Regions from separate parts of the Pseudarthrobacter sp. SSS035 genome, predicted to be linked through region 3. Evidence: predicted binding sites of a transcription regulator. Region 3 holds the regulator's gene; each other region holds the start of a gene.
The links. The regulator HrcA, encoded in region 3, represses chaperone genes, less so after heat shock. The targets are predictions, from matches to a motif close to TTNGCACTCGNNNNNNNCGAGTGCNAA.
Positions count from the first base shown of each region.

Region 1 (3,276 bases), 1.8 Mb from region 3:
GACCTTGTCGACAACAACGCCAGGCTCAAGGCCGGCGTTGAAGGCGATCTGCTTCAGCGGGGCGTCGATGGCAACGCGGACGATGTTCGCACCCGTTGCTTCGTCACCGGTCAGGTTCAGGTTCGCGAACGCCTTGGCGCCGGCCTGGATCAGCGCAACGCCGCCACCGGCGACGATGCCTTCTTCAACAGCAGCCTTCGCGTTGCGGACAGCGTCCTCAATGCGGTGCTTGCGTTCTTTGAGCTCAACCTCGGTTGCGGCACCGGCCTTGATGACTGCAACGCCGCCGGCCAGCTTGGCCAGGCGTTCCTGCAGCTTCTCGCGGTCGTAGTCCGAATCGGAGTTTTCGATCTCGGCACGGATCTGGGAAACGCGGCCAGCGATCTGGTCGGCGTCGCCGGCACCTTCAACGATGGTGGTCTCGTCCTTGGTAACAACAACCTTGCGGGCGCGTCCCAGGAGTTCCAGTCCGGCGGTCTCCAGCTTGAGTCCGACTTCCTCGGCGATGACCTGGCCACCGGTGAGTACAGCGATGTCGGCCAGCTGGGCCTTGCGGCGGTCGCCGAAGCCCGGAGCCTTGACGGCTACGGACTTGAAGGTGCCACGGATCTTGTTGACGATCAGGGTGGCCAGGGCCTCGCCCTCGATGTCCTCGGCAATGATCAGCAGCGGCTTGTTGGACTGCATGACCTTTTCCAGGACAGCAACCAGTTCCTTGACGTTGGAGATCTTGGAGTTGACGATCAGGATGTACGGGTCCTCAAGGACCGTTTCCTGGCGCTCGGTATCGGTAACGAAGTAAGCGGAGATGTAACCCTTGTCGAAGCGCATGCCTTCGGTGAGCTCGAGCTCCAGGCCGAAGGTGTTGGACTCCTCGACGGTGATGACGCCTTCTTTGCCCACCTTGTCCAGGGCTTCAGCGATCAGGGCGCCAATTTCGTCGTCACCGGCGGAGATGGAGGCAGTAGCCGCAATCTCTTCCTTGGTTTCGATTTCCTTGGCGGAGGCCAGCAGCTCAACCGTGACGGCCGCTACAGCCTTCTCGATACCGCGCTTGAGGGACAGCGGGTCAGCGCCGGCCGCGACGTTGCGCAGGCCTTCCTTGACCAGGGCCTGCGCCAGCACGGTAGCCGTGGTGGTGCCGTCGCCAGCGACGTCGTCCGTCTTCTTGGCAACTTCCTTGACCAGCTCGGCGCCGATCTTTTCGTAAGGGTCGTCCAGCTCGATCTCCTTGGCGATGGAAACACCATCGTTGGTGATCGTGGGGGCGCCCCACTTCTTTTCGAGGACGACGTTGCGTCCACGCGGGCCGAGGGTGACCTTGACGGCGTCGGCGAGGATGTTCAGGCCCCGCTCAAGACCGCGGCGTGCCTCTTCATCAAATGCAATGATCTTGGCCATAACGGCAGTAGTCCTTTCGGGACAGTCGTTAAGAATGAACCTCACTGGGGTGCCCGCGACGGACGATCCTTCACCGGCGGCCTCTGTATGCCGCGGCTGGGGATCTCACTCCAGCTAGGTATTTCTCTCGCTCCACGACCGCCGCCAAGCCCCGATGCCGGACAAACCGGACGTTGCTTTAGCAGTCGGTACGTAGGAGTGCTAACTCAATAATTAGCACTCCCTACGTGAGAGTGCAAGCGAAAGGTCCCGCAAATCGCCCTGTCAGGGCGGCCCGTTCGCCACCGGCGATCAGCCTGCGGCCCGGCCTGCCGCCTCACGGCCGCTGAGCACTGCCCTGTTGTCTGCGCCGTAGGTGAACACCATGTAGTTGGCCGTGGTGATGTCACCGTTGGAGTCGAAGGCAACCGGCCCGGATTCGCCGTCGTAATTAATGTCAGCCCCGGCCTTCAGGGCCGCGAGGCAGTCGGTGTAGGACAGGCACGGCTTGGTGGCCGGGCCCGAGGCCTGCGCGGCGGGCTGCCCGCCTGCTGTCCCGCCGGAGACGGCGATCAGGTTGGCGGCGATGGAGCGGCCGGCATCGTCGTAAGCCTTCGCCGCCGCCAGGACCGCCAGGTTCACGGCGTCGTAGGTCTCCGCGGCGAACGAAAGGTCTTTCAGGGCGGGGTTGACCGACACAAGACGGGCTTGGAAGTCCGCAGACGGCAACAGGCCCGGCACCACTGCACGGGCGCCTTCGAGCGCCTTGGATCCAAGTCCCGAACCGTACTGGGCGAAGGCGCCGTCGCTCAGGATGATGCTCTTGCCCGAAAGTCCCGCGTTATTGAGCTCTGCGATGGCGCCCTGGGCGTCGTCCCTGGCGATCAGCACGACAGCGTCAGGAGTGGCGGCCTTGGCAGCAGCTGCGGCGTTCCCGGCGTCGCCGGGCTTGAAGGCGGTGGTGGAGACAGTTTCCAGGCCGGCGTTCTTGGCGGCGCCGGTCACCGCGGCAGCTACGTCCTTTCCGTAGCTAGAGTCCTGGTGGACCACGGCCAGGCTCTTGGCGCCGCCGTCCTTGGCCAGTTTCACCAGCACCGAGGCCTGGGCAACGTCCGCCGCGGCCGTCCTGAAGTAATAGCCGCCGCTCTTGTAGCGGGACAGGCCGGCGGCGGAGTTGGCCGGCGAGACGAGCGGGACGCGGGCGGCCGAGAGGACGTCGATGGCGGCGGCGGCGTGACTCGAATCCGTGGGTCCAATGACCGCATCAACCTTGGCTGAGGCCAGATTCCTGGCCTGGGCGTCGGCGCCATCACCGGCGCCTACCACCAGATCTACAGGCCTGCCCTTGTGGCCCCCGGCCGCATTGATTTCCTTGATGGCCAGTTGGGCCGCAGCGAGCTGCGAGTCGTTGAGGAAGGCCTGCTTCCCCGCGCTGTCCTGGATCAGCCCGATCCGCAGCGTGCCGTCACCGGATGCTTCAGCGGATTCAACGCGGGCGTTGCCGCCTGCCCCGGCGCAGCCGGCCAGGGCCAGCAGGAGTGCCGCCCCTGTAGTTGTGCGGACGATTGTTGAGCGCAGGCTGCGGGAGATCACTGAGCGGGCCGGACGTTTTCTGCCTGCGGGCCTTTCTCGCCTTCGCCGACTTCAAGCTCGACGCGCTGGCCTTCATCCAGGGCCCGGTAACCTTCGCCCTCAATGGCCGACCAGTGCACAAAGACATCGTCCCCGGAGCCGTCCACCGTAATAAAGCCGTAGCCCTTTTCGGCGTTGAACCACTTAACCGTTCCCAATGCCATGATGTCTGCTCTTTTCCGTCGTGCCGTCGGTCCCCGTCGGAAGTGTGCCGCTTGTTACGGACCGAAGCCTGAAATCACTTTAGCGACAAGCCTCCCGGCG
Region 1 covers NZ_CP096882.1:960,824-964,099, forward strand. The annotation lists gene groL (chaperonin GroEL) at 1-1,401, opposite strand, end outside; gene MUN23_RS04395 (ABC transporter substrate-binding protein) at 1,693-2,973, opposite strand; gene MUN23_RS04400 (cold-shock protein) at 2,970-3,176, opposite strand.
Region 1: groL (chaperonin GroEL) is a predicted target of HrcA. The motif match lies at 1,580-1,606, and genes of this name have one in related genera.

Region 2 (3,276 bases), 760 kb from region 3:
CCATCGGGCTCATACAGGTAGCCCTCTGCCGGACCCACCGGCGCGGCGGGACCGCCGTCGAAATCTTCAGCGCTGGTCAGCTCGGCGGCACCCTGCGGGCCGAGCAGCAGCGCCGCGCGGCGGATTCCCGGCCGGCGCACGGAGTTGAACCACAGGGCCACCTCGGTGACGTCGCCGCCCACCGATACCCACTGCGCCTCGCAGCCGGCGGGAACCGACTCGTGCGGCATGCCGGGGCCCATTTTGACGCCAACGGCGCGCCCGGTGGCGGCGAGCGATTCGACAAAGGACAGCGGCGGCGAAAACGCCTCAGGATCCCAGATCCGCTTGGTACCCGAGGTGGAGGTGACCCGTCGTGCGGGATCCAGCCAGACGCCGTCGACCCCGTCCAACGGGACGGTAGTTGCGTCCGAATGCACTACGGTGGCGTTGGGGAAGGGGATGAGGTTGACCGTGGCGCAGGCGGCCGTGGTTTCGTCCATTTCCACGGCCGTGACCGTGATGTCCATCGATGCCAGGGCCAGGGAATCCGCCGCAAGGCCGCAGCCGAGGTCGGCCACGTGGCGGACGCCGGCTTGCGCAAAGCGCTCGGCATGCCGGGCGGCCACGGTGAGGCGCGTGGCCTGTTCCAGCCCGGCCTGCGTGAAGAGCATGCTCCGGGCGAACTCGCCGAACTTCAGCTCGGCTTTAGTGCGCAGCCGGGACTGGGTGAGGACGGCGGAGACCAGTGCGGGGGAGTGCCCGGCCTTGCGGAGAGCCGCGTTGAGCTCAAAGGACTTGTCCTCGCGGTACGGGCCCAGGGACGCCAGGAGCTCCCAGCCTTCGCTCGTGAGCAGTGGGGCGATCTGGTCCTGCGGTGCTTGAGCCATGGGTTCAAGCCTAGTGGAGGTAGCCCGGCGGCCAGTTCCCGCTAGGGTTGAAGGCATGGAAGACAGCGCAGGGACCCAGCCGTCCGGACTACCCCAAGCAAGAAAGCCGGACCTGGTGAAGTTTGCCCGTCCCGCACTGATTGCAGGATCCGCAGTGGCCGTGGTCTGCGTCGCGTTGCTGGTAATCATCCTCTTCTTGGACACGTTCAACGCCACCGTCTATTCCGTGGGCGGCAAGAACATCCAGGACGCCACGGACGAGGCACAGGAGATCCGCAGCCTCTACGCCGGGGCGCGCATAGGCGGCATCATCCTGCTGGTGGTCTCGCTGCTGGCTGCCGTGGGCGGCGCCGTGGTGCTGTACCTGCGGCGGGGCACCGTTGAGGAAGGGGACGACGGCGACGAGGACGTCGATCTCGAGGACCTCACCGGCCGGTAACAGCTGTTCGCCGGCGACATAATTCTGGCACTCGCCTTGACCGAGTGCTAACCAATACATAGAGTCATCATTAGCACTCTCCCTAGGAGGGTGCTAACACATGAAGAGCTGCCAGCCAGGCTGCTGCCGGCACCGCGACGACGGTTTGCCAGCCACGGCGAAGCAGCTCAACTGTCCATGAATTTGCTGACGTAGAAGGAGAGGTCCGAGTGTCGGTCTCTATTAAGCCTCTTGAGGATCGTATTGTTGTCCGCCCGCTCGAAGCCGAGCAGACCACGGCTTCCGGCCTGGTTATCCCGGACTCCGCACAGGAGAAGCCGCAGGAAGGCGAAGTTGTTGCAGTAGGCCCCGGCCGCTTTGACGACAACGGCAACCGCGTTCCGATCGATGTTGCCGTTGGCGACGTTGTTATCTACTCCAAGTACGGCGGAACTGAAGTCAAGACCGGTGGCACCGAGTACCTCGTGCTTTCCGCCCGCGACGTTCTGGCGATCGTCGTAAAGTAACTCTTTGGATCCCCGTGCTGCTGTTCCGTCCCTGACTGAACAACAGCACGGGGTTCTGTCTTTGAAAGGACAAAACCATGGCAAAGCAGCTTGCGTTTAACGACGCTGCACGCCGGTCGCTTGAAGCCGGCATCGATAAGCTCGCCAACACTGTCAAGGTGACGCTCGGCCCCCGCGGCCGCAACGTTGTCCTCGACAAAAAGTGGGGGGCACCCACCATCACCAATGACGGCGTCACGATCGCCCGCGAAATTGAGCTTGATGACCCGTATGAAAACCTTGGCGCGCAGCTGGCCAAGGAAGTAGCCACGAAGACCAACGATGTTGCCGGCGACGGCACCACCACGGCCACCGTGCTCGCCCAGGCCCTGGTCAAGGAAGGCCTCCGCAACGTTGCGGCGGGCGCCGCTCCGGGCCAGATCAAGCGTGGCATCGAGGTCTCCGTAGAAGCCATTGCAGCCCGCCTGCTCGAGAACGCACGCCCGGTTGAAGGCACGCAGGTTGCCAGCGTGGCAGCAATCTCGGCCCAGAGCGACGAAATCGGCGAGCTCCTCGCCGAGGCATTCGGCAAGGTCGGCAAGGATGGTGTGATCACCATCGAGGAGTCCTCCACCACGCAGACCGAGCTGGTCCTCACCGAAGGCATGCAGTTCGACAAGGGCTACCTGTCCCCGTACTTCGTGACCGACTCCGAACGCCAGGAAGCCGTCCTCGAAGACGCCCTTATCCTGATCAACCAGGGCAAGATCTCCTCCGTGCAGGACTTCCTGCCCCTGCTGGAGAAGGCGCTGGCGAGCTCCAAGCCGCTCTTCATCATTGCCGAAGACGTTGAGGGCGAGGCCCTGTCCACGCTGATCGTCAACCGCATCCGCGGCACGCTGAACGTTGTTGCCGTCAAGGCTCCGGGCTTCGGCGACCGCCGCAAGGCCATGCTGCAGGACATCGCCACCCTCACCGGTGCGCAGGTCATCTCCGCGGAACTGGGCCTCAGCCTGGATTCGGTTGGCCTTGAGGTGCTGGGTACCGCCCGCCGCATCACGGTCACCAAGGACAACACCACCATCGTTGACGGCGCCGGTTCCGCAGAAGACGTCGCAGCCCGGGTTTCCCAGCTGCGCGCCGAGCTGACCCGCACCGACTCCGACTGGGACAAGGAAAAGCTCCAGGAGCGCCTGGCCAAGCTGGCCGGCGGCATCGGTGTAATCAAGGTCGGCGCAGCCACCGAAGTTGAGCTGAAGGAAAAGAAGCACCGCATCGAAGATGCAGTGTCCTCCACCCGCGCCGCCCTCGAAGAAGGCATCGTGGCCGGTGGCGGTTCCGCACTGATCCACGCACTGAAGGCCCTCGACGAGGACCCTGCAGTCAAGGCACTCGAAGGCGACGCCGCCGCTGCTGTGGGCATCGTCCGCCGCGCGCTGGTCCAGCCGCTTCGCTGGATCGCCCAGAACGCCGGTTTCGACGG
Region 2 covers NZ_CP096882.1:3,431,902-3,435,177, forward strand. The annotation lists gene MUN23_RS15900 (class I SAM-dependent methyltransferase) at 1-869, opposite strand, end outside; gene MUN23_RS15905 (hypothetical protein) at 925-1,308, shown strand; gene groES (co-chaperone GroES) at 1,518-1,814, shown strand; gene groL (chaperonin GroEL) at 1,892-3,276, shown strand, end outside.
Region 2: groES (co-chaperone GroES) is a predicted target of HrcA. The motif match lies at 1,333-1,359, and genes of this name have one in related genera.

Region 3 (3,276 bases):
TCCAGTGACAGCTCGGTGCCCAGGGCGGCGGCAGTCATCGGGATGTGCAGCGTTGCGTGCAGGTCGTCACCGTCGCGTGCGTAGGTGGCGTCGTTGTTGACCCGGAGTTCCACGTACAGGTCCCCGGACGGTCCGCCGGCCGGGCCTGCTTCGCCCTGCCCGGAGAGCTGGATCCGGGTGCCCGTGGCAACACCGGCCGGCACCTTGATGGTGAGCGACCGCCGGCTGCGGATGCGGCCTTGGCCGCTGCATTCGTTGCAGGGGTCCTTGATGACCGTCCCGAAGCCTTCGCAACTGCCACACGGGGCCGCCGTCATGACCTGGCCCAGGATGGAGCGAACCGCGCGCTGGACCTGGCCGCTGCCGCCGCAGATATCGCAGCGCACAGGGTGGCTGCCTTCGCGGCAGCATGACCCGTTGCAGGTGGGGCAGGTGACGGCTGTGTCCACTTCGAGTTTCCGGTTGACGCCGAACACGGCATCGCGGAGTTCGATCCGTACACTGATCAGCGCGTCCTGGCCGCGGCGGACCCGGGAAGCGGGGCCGGAGGTGCCGCCTGCCCCGAAGAACGTGTCGAAAATGTCCTGGAACGCGAAGCCCTGGCCGGAGTATCCGCCGCCGCCGAACCCGTTGTCGGTGCCGTTCTCGTTGCCGGTGGTGTCATAGATCCGGCGCTTCTGCGGGTCCGAAAGTACCTCGTAGGCATGGGTCACGGCCTTGAAGCGGTCCGATGCATCGTCCCCGGGGTTCACGTCCGGGTGAAGAGTGCGGGCCAGCTTGCGGTAGGCCTTCTTGATCTCTTCCCCGGTGGCTTCCGGCGAGACTCCGAGGACGTCGTAGTGGCTGCTCAAAGTTCGTATCTCTTCCTTGTTGTACTGCCGGCAGCCGGGCTGCCGGCACTGCTCTTCGTGCCTGGACCGAGGTGCTGTTACGGACCCAGAATTCTTGAAAGGTAACGGGCTACTGCCCTGACGGCGGCCATGGTGGTGGGATAGTCCATCCGGGTGGGTCCGAGCACACCGATCTTGGCAGTGCTGTCTGGTCCGTAGCCCGTGGCCACCACGGAGGCTTCCGCGAGTCCGTCGTACGGGTTTTCACGCCCGATGCTGACTGCCACGCCCCTCGGATCCTGCGCCATGTCGCTCAGGAGGCGCAGCAGGACAACCTGCTCCTCAAGCGCTTCCAGGACCGGTCCGATACTGAGCGGAAAATCCACATTGGAGCGGGCGAGGTTCGCCGTTCCGGCCATGACCATGCGTTCCTCGCGGCTGCTGTGGGCGAGCGTTTCCAGCCCGTGGGCCAAGGCCTGGGCCGCCGCGCGCTGGCCCGGGCTGACGGACGAAACGACTCCCGGCAGCGAGGGGGTCAGCCGGCTCAGCGAGATGCCCGCGAGTGATCCGAGGAAGTGTGTCCGCAACGCGGCGATGGCGTCGTCGCCGAGGTCCTGGCCGACGTCGATCACGCGCTGTTCGACCTTGCCGGTGGTGGCGATGAGGACCACCAGGACCTGCCGGGGCGCGAGCAGGACGAATTCGATGTGGCGGATGGTGGCGCGGCTCAGATGCGGATACTGCACCACGGCGACCTGGTTGGTCAGCTGCGACAGCATCCTGACGGTCCTGTCCAGGACATCGTCCAGATCGTCTGCGCCCTCCAGCAGCGATTGGATTGCACGCCGTTCCGCATGGGAAAGCGGCTTTACCGCTGAAATCTGGTCCACAAACAGCCGATAGCCTTTGTCTGTGGGGATCCGTCCGGCGCTGGTGTGCGGGGCCGTGATCAGGCCGTCGTCTTCCAGGGCCGCCATGTCGTTGCGGATGGTGGCACTGGACACGCCGAGGTGGTGGCGTTCCACGAGCGCTTTTGAACCTACTGGCTCGCGGGAGTGCACATAGTCCTCCACGATGGCGCGCAGTACTTCGAGTTTGCGCGGCTCGCTCATACTCCACCTCCATCCGTGGTCACTACAGGGTTAGCACTCGACATGCCTAAGTGCTAACAGTCTAATATGAGTCACCCCGTTGTTAGCATTGGTACCGCTCCGGGCGAAATTCCGGGCCAGGATCTAGCGGCAAGGCGGAATCAATCCATGCAGTACCAGAACTGGGGTCCGCAGGAGATCACCGCGCCCGTGCGAAGCGAACTCCCTGAGGTCCCCGTGGAACGTGGCATGGTGCTCGAAGACGCCCAGTCAGGCTGGGTGGGGGCGGTGACCCGGGTGGAGAAGTCCGGTGGCATGCATGTGGTGGCCCTTGAAGACCGGCGCGGCAAGTCCCGGTCCTTCCGGCTGGGCTTCGGGTTCCTCCTGGAGGGGCAGCCCATCCGGCTCGTTCCGCCGGCGCCCAGGCAGGCCGCCCCCATCGTCGCCGGCCGTACCGCGTCCGGCTCAGTCCGCGTGGTTGGCCAGCGTGCCCAGGTGGCCAAGGCGAGCAGAATCTGGGTGGAGGGTAAACACGACGCCGAACTCGTGGAAAAAGTCTGGGGTGACGATCTCCGCGTGGAAGGCATCGTCGTCGAGCCTTTGCATGGCATTGATGACCTGGCGGGGGCGGTGGCCGCTTTCGGTCCCGGTCCGGGCCGCCGGCTGGGAGTCCTGGTGGACCACCTGGTGCCGGACTCGAAGGAGTCGCGCATCGCGGCTGCCGTGATGGCCTCCCCCGGCGCGGCCGGGAATGTCCTGATCGTCGGGCACCCTTACGTTGACGTGTGGCAGGCCATCCGGCCCGCTGTGCTGGGCATCGAACAGTGGCCGGTAGTGCCCCGCGGGCAGGACTGGAAGACCGGAATCCTGGCGGCGTTCGGCTGGCCGCACTCCACCAAGGAAGACATCGGGCTTGGCTGGCAAAAGCTGCTGGGCGCTGTCCGCAGCTACGCGGACCTGGAAGCATCACTGCTCGGGAGAGTGGAGGAAGTCATCGACTTCCTGACGGTGCCCTGACACCGGATCCGGCTCCTGGCGGCAGCATTTGGTGGCTGAACCAGTATTCTTGGTACTGCGGAGGCTGCAGTTGCTTCAGTCCGGCATTCTCCAACCCAGCACCATTGCACTTTCGAAGGAAGAAAACCGTGGCACAAAACGCACGCGAGCACCGGGACGACCACGGCGGCCAGGGCCGTTCCGAGTACCAGGGCGTGCCGGCGAATGCGCTGCCCCTGACGGCCAGCGAAGACCGCCAGTGGGCCACACTGGCACACTTCGGCGGGATCCTCGGCTGTGTTCCGTCACTGCTGATCTACCTGATTTTCCGTGAGCGCGGGCCGTTTACCGCCCAGGAA
Region 3 covers NZ_CP096882.1:4,196,842-4,200,117, reverse strand. The annotation lists gene dnaJ (molecular chaperone DnaJ) at 1-851, opposite strand, end outside; gene hrcA (heat-inducible transcriptional repressor HrcA) at 929-1,942, opposite strand; gene MUN23_RS19460 (DUF3097 domain-containing protein) at 2,090-2,938, shown strand; gene MUN23_RS19455 (DUF4870 domain-containing protein) at 3,067-3,276, shown strand, end outside.